One region of the Paenibacillus agaridevorans genome, then DNA from elsewhere that is predicted to be linked to it. Evidence: predicted binding sites of a transcription regulator. Region 1 holds the regulator's gene; the other holds the start of a gene.
What was found. Region 1 encodes LexA, which represses DNA repair genes until DNA is damaged. Its sites were predicted from a motif close to CGAACATATGTTCG; they were not measured.
Positions count from the first base shown of each region.

Region 2: ruvC (crossover junction endodeoxyribonuclease RuvC) is a predicted target of LexA. The motif match lies at 2,022-2,035, and genes of this name have one in related genera.

Region 1 covers NZ_CP075889.1:2,587,228-2,590,358, reverse strand. The annotation lists gene glnA (type I glutamate--ammonia ligase) at 1-705, shown strand, start outside; gene lexA (transcriptional repressor LexA) at 857-1,480, opposite strand; gene KJW29_RS10715 (LysM peptidoglycan-binding domain-containing protein) at 1,639-2,013, shown strand; gene KJW29_RS10710 (DUF896 domain-containing protein) at 2,194-2,400, shown strand; gene KJW29_RS10705 (hypothetical protein) at 2,481-2,951, shown strand; gene KJW29_RS10700 (HAD family hydrolase) at 2,973-3,131, shown strand, end outside.
Region 2 covers NZ_CP075889.1:921,120-924,250, reverse strand. The annotation lists gene ruvB (Holliday junction branch migration DNA helicase RuvB) at 1-746, opposite strand, end outside; gene ruvA (Holliday junction branch migration protein RuvA) at 768-1,403, opposite strand; gene ruvC (crossover junction endodeoxyribonuclease RuvC) at 1,400-1,903, opposite strand; gene KJW29_RS03680 (BofC C-terminal domain-containing protein) at 2,252-2,878, opposite strand; gene KJW29_RS03675 (LysM peptidoglycan-binding domain-containing protein) at 3,035-3,131, opposite strand, start outside.

The DNA.
Region 1 (3,131 bases):
ATCCAGACGTTCAAGCTTGTCGTTAAGACAATTGCGCGAGTACATGGTTTGCATGCATCCTTCATGCCGAAGCCATTGTTCGGCGTTAACGGATCCGGCATGCACTGCCACATGTCCCTGTTCCAAGGCAATACGAACATGTTCTATAATGAGAAGGACAAACTTGGTCTCAGCGACACGGCACGTTATTACATGGCGGGAATACTCAAGCACGCTCGCGCGATGGCTGCCATCACGAATCCGACGGTCAACTCTTACAAACGTCTGGTGCCTGGTTATGAAGCTCCTTGCTACGTTGCGTGGTCGGCCAGCAACCGCTCGCCGATGATCCGAATCCCGGCTTCCCGCGGACTGTCTACTCGCGTAGAGGTTCGTAATCCGGATCCTGCCGCTAACCCGTATTTGGCACTTGCCGTTATGCTTAAGGCAGGTCTCGACGGTATTCAAAACCAATTGCCGTTGCCGGCTCCGACGGACCGCAATATCTATATCATGACAGAAGAAGAGCGCATTGATTCCGGAATTCCAAGCCTTCCATCGAATCTTAAGGAAGCGCTCGAAGAGATGCTTAGAAGCGGCGTCATCACCGAAGCGCTCGGCGATCACGCTCTCGCTCATTTCTACGAGTTAAAGGAAATCGAATGGGATATGTACCGGACCCAAGTGCATCAATGGGAACGCGATCAATATCTGACGTTGTACTAAGACAAGGAAACCCGCTGACCGTTATGGTTAGCGGGTTTGTTTTTGACCATTATTGAAACCTTTTGTTCACAAGTCTCGGAGTTGCGTCATTTCCAATACAATAAAAAAGCCGATATGGAATTGTCCATACCGGCGTTGCCGCGTTTGCTGCTTAATGGATATCTCTGAATAGTCCGATGACCTTGCCGAGAATAGTGACGTTCTGCAAAAGAATCGGTTCCATCGTCTCGTTTTCCGGCTGGAGACGGATATGATTCTTCTCTTTGTAGAACGTTTTGACGGTCGCTTCGTCGTCTTCTGTCATGGCGACGACGATCTCTCCGTTATTGGCCGTCTGCTGTTGGCGTACGATGACGTAGTCGCCATTATGTATGCCGGCTTCGATCATACTCTCGCCAATAACGTTAAGAATGAACACATTGTTATTGTCGCCAACATAGTGGGCAGGAAGAGGGAAGTAGTCTTCTATGTTCTCCGTAGCAGTGATCGGTACGCCGGCAGTAACCTTACCTACGATAGGAACTTGTGTGACAGGCATCTGGATGACGTTGTCATTATCGTCCTGGCTCAAAATCTCGATCGCCCGAGGTTTCGTAGGGTCGCGTCTGATAAATCCCTTTTTCTCCAACCGGTCCAGATGTCCATGTACCGTCGAGCTGGACAGCAGGCCGACCGCCTCTGCGATTTCTCGTACGGAAGGGGGATACCCTTTTTCTTTAACTTCTTGCTTTATAAAGTCAAGGATCGAATTTTGCCGTTTGGAAATCTTCGACACGTTCATCAACTCCATTCATCTTATTGTGTCAAATTATAGCATAGAACTGCCGTTCGTACAAACATAAGTTCTTAAGCTCAGACGTTCGCATTTTTTCGTTGACGGAAACGTTTGTTCGTGTTAAATTAAAAACAGAACAAACGTTTGGGGTGCTGACAATGATGATAATGAATCCAAGTACAAGCTCATACCGTTCCATATACCATGATAATATCCGCGAAACCAAGGAGCTTGCTCAGCCTCATTGGCTGGTCAGGCATATGGCAAAGCTGATGATTAGTTTGATCGTGTTTACGCTTGTTTTCAGCAGCTTTCTTATAATCGGTACAAATGCTTCCAGCACGGTCGTTGAGGGGCCAGGCGAATCGGAGCAAGTCGTGACGGTAGGCAGCGGTGACACGTTATGGTCCATTGCCAGTTCGTTTAAGAACGGCAGTGATATAGGTTATCTTGTTTTCTCGATCAAGAATCGCAATAATTTGGACAACGTGACGATACATCCAGGTCAGAAGTTAATTATTCCTGATATTTGATGGAGTTGTAATAGCGATATATTTAATAATGTGTGCTTAGAGATTTCCCATTCTTTAGGGAGATCTCTTTTTGTGTATTATAGAAACTAATTGCGTTTGGGGGCTTCGCCTTGACAATGCCTTATTGAAAATGTCAAAGTAGGAGTAATGTGTTCGCAACATGAGAGAGGGGTAATGAAATTGGATTTTGATAGTCTGATTGCCAGAATCAACGAGCTTTCCCGCAAAAACAAAACCGTCGGCTTAACGGATGAAGAGCTGAAGGAACGTGATGTGCTTCGCCAGAAATATCTGAACAACTTCAAAGCTAACTTCAAGCAACAGCTTGATACAATCAAGTTTGTCGAGGATGAAGAGAACGAAGGCAACGGCGGCGTCAAACATTAAGAGCTCCTTTCGGGAGCTTGCTATTATATGAAGGAGGAATCCATCTGTCACGGTCCTGGGAGCGCAAGGTGCGCAAAAACATGTCTACTATTAATAAGCAACGCAAGAAGCACGGTGAAGGCCAGTTAGTGATGAATGCAGAGAAGGCGGATCGATTTACCGGCCGCAATTTTTTGCTGCCGATTTTATTGATTTTGTTTATCGGCGCGTACATCGCGATTATGTCGGCAGATCCCAAATTCGTTATGACGACGATGAGCTGGGTAACGATCGGTATGTATTTTTTGCTCGCTGCCCTCTTTTTTTTCCGCAAGCCCTATCTTAAGATCGGCAAGGATTATGTGCAGTCTCGCCGGATGACAGGCGACAAGCGGCTTAATGCGGCGGATATCGGTTCCATTCGCGTACAAGACGGTTATGTGACGATTGTGCCTAAAAAGGGCGGCGGCTGGACGTTCTCGCGTCTTCTTAATCGATTCAATACGGCGGCGATGACCGACAAAATGAAGTCGTTTGCTCAAGTACACGGCATTACATTCGAGGAGAAATAACACAGGGGAGAGATACAGGACATGGCAGCAAAGCAAGCGGTATTATTTGACCTGGACGATACATTATTGTGGGATGACCGCAGCGTCAGAGAGGCTTTCCGTGCTACCTGCGAAGCAGGCGCGGCGGCTACTGGCTTAAATCCGGACGAGTTGGAGGAGGCGGTACGCAAGGAAGCAAGA
Region 2 (3,131 bases), 1.7 Mb from region 1:
AGTGCGGATCTCGCGATTTCATGGGTAATGACGCCGTCGCCCCGCACCTGTGCAAAGTCGCGAACGCGCTTGAGCAGCCTGTTCGCGATACGCGGCGTTCCGCGCGAACGCATCGCGATCTCGGTCGCGGACTCCCCGACAATCGATACGTTTAAAATTTCCGACGCGCGCGAAACGATAAAGGCGAGCTCGTCTACCGTGTAGAACTCCAAACGGCTCACGACGCCGAACCGGTCACGCAACGGGGCGGACAGCAGCCCGGCACGCGTCGTGGCGCCAATCAGCGTAAACGGCGGCAGATCCAGCCTGACCGAGCGGGCGCTTGGGCCTTTGCCGATCATAATATCCAGAGCGAAGTCCTCCATCGCGGGATAGAGCACTTCCTCCACCGTCCGATGCAGCCGGTGTATCTCGTCGATAAACAAGACATCGCCTTCCTGCAGATTCGTAAGCAGCGCCGCCAGATCGCCAGGCCGTTCGATCGCCGGACCTGACGTCGTACGCAAGTTGACGCCCAGTTCGTTAGCAATAATATTGGACAATGTCGTTTTGCCCAGTCCAGGCGGACCATAGAGAAGCACATGATCCAGCGCTTCCTTGCGCATCTTGGCCGCTTCGATATAGATTTTGAGATTTTCTTTTGCCTGATTCTGTCCGATGTATTCGGCCAAATAACGGGGTCTGAGACTCAGCTCGACCGCCTGGTCTTCCATCATAAGGTTCGCGGAGATAATTCTATCGTCCATGTCCGGCTTCGCTCCTTTCCGTTACCCCTTGAACAGTTGCTGCAGCGCCCGCTTCATTAGCGAGTCGACCGTTTCCTCCGGCGTCACGCTGCTCTGCAAACCATTCCAGGCGCGGTCCAGCTCGGCAGACGTATAACCAAGCGCTGCCAGCGCGTCGCGCGCCTCTTCCCATGCCGTTCCGGCTCCTTGCCCATTACCCGTACCGGCCAAGCCTGGCTCTGCGCCGAAGCCCGCTGCGCTAAGCAGACCTTCGTCGCCGTAACCCGTCAGCTTGTCCTTCAGATCCAGCACCATGCGCTGAGCCGTCTTTTTTCCGATGCCAGGGAGTTTCGTCAGGAAAGACAAATTTTCTTGTTGAATCGCGCCCGCGATCGCTTCCGGCCGGCCGGCCGATAAAATGCCAAGCGCTACTCGCGGGCCGATGCCGGATACATCAAGCAGCTTGCGGAACATCGTCTGCTGCTCTCTCGACTCGAAACCGAACAGATGGATCGCATCCTCCCGGACATGATGGTGGATATAGACGACTACCGGCTCATTCTTGCCTGCGAACGCATACGGATTCGGCATAAACACGCGATATCCCGTATCTCTGACGTCCATAACGATGTACTCCGTTTCTATATGTACGACCGGACCTCTCAAATAATCGATCATGAACGATTCACCTCGTTGATTTTGTTCGTCAGTACGGCCGAATGGGCATGGCAGATCGCTATGGCAAGCGCGTCCGCTACGTCGTCCGGCTTGGGAACCGCAGACAGCTTAAGGAACATCTTAACCATCTCCTGCACCTGCCTCTTCTCCGCCTTGCCATAGCCGACGACAGCCTGCTTCACTTGCAGCGGCGTATATTCCGCAACGGGAAGTCCCCGCTGGGCCGCCGCCAGAATAATAACGCCGCGAGCCTGTCCAACGGCGAATGCCGTCGTCACGTTGCGGTTGAAGAACAGTTTCTCCACCGCGACGGAATCGGGCTTGTACCGATCCATCAGGGCGCCTGCCGATTCATAAATCTGCACAAGCCTGGTCTCCTGAGGCGTATGAGCCTCCGTTGTAATTGCGCCATATTGCACGGGCGTCAGCTTATGCCCGTTCTTGTCCACGAATCCGAATCCCGCAATGGCTATGCCGGGGTCAATGCCTAATACGCGCAAGCCGCCAACCCCTAACTTATGTAATAACGAAAATATGAGTGCTACGGTTGCAAGCTGCCCTCGCAGCCTTCCCATGTTGCCCGCCCTTCATTATAACAAAAGATACCCGAAATGAGAACGAACGTTTGTTCATTCGCGCTCAAGTGTTTCCCGATTGAGCGGGGGGAGGGCATTGTCGTATATTTCACCGCTGCCTTGGTAGAACTGCGGCAGCAAGTCTTGTCGGTTAGTCCGGTGCTCTTGCTGAAGCAAGCACAAAAAACACTCATCGGTTCAATATCGATGAGTGTTGTTTTGCCGTTCCATTGTGGCAGCGGCCAATAACATATCTGTATAAAACTCGAGCGTTTAATAACCTTGCTTCGCTTCGCCTGTTTCCATCGCATAATCGCTGTAGGTCGACAATACGCTGTTATATTCGTCGATGTCGCTAACCCGAATGCCATCCGATAGCTGATCCAGTTGGTCCTTCGGCAAGCTGCTCTCCATAAACCGGACATCAAGCTGGAAAAATGTCCGCATCACTTTTTCGTTGCTGGGCTCTCCGTCAAACAACGAGAAATTCCCATTGCGGTCCACGCCGAAGTAAGCATTGGACTTGCATTCGGCCGACAAATCGTCTATCTGCTGCATCACGCGGAGCGTCTGCCCATCCTCATCGAGACTGGTACGCCATTCCGGATGCTGGCTAAGCAGCTTGATAATCGTCTCGGGTTTCATCAACCCGAGCGGCTCTGTCTCCTCGCCGCAAACGTACAAACGATGCAGCATAACTTGAACCGGAGCATTTCTGTCTTGCAGCATGCGGCTGACGGAAGGTTCGTCGAGGGTTGCTTCGCTCGCGAAACTCGCCGATGCATGCTGCGGCATGACTGCCAGCGAGACGAACAAGACTAGTCCGCCTAACTTCCAGATCGGACGGCGATTTCTTCGTATACGCTTTTTGACTTGCTTCCACAGGCTGAACGTCATCATGAGGAAGCCCCCTTTGGCTGGTGATGATATTTGCCCATAGTGTGCGCCAGAAATGGTTAATTATTCAGACTCCGGAAATACATGAACAACAAAACAAGCCCCTTATCGGAGCTTGCCTGCGTTCAGCATTATGAGGGAACTGCATTTGCCTTTGTTTTAACGGTTCAGCCAAGGGCGGCTGCCGCTAGACGTACTTTTTTTGGGTCGCGGCGCCACTGTCCGGATAACGGCTTTTTTGGCTTTTTTGCGCGGT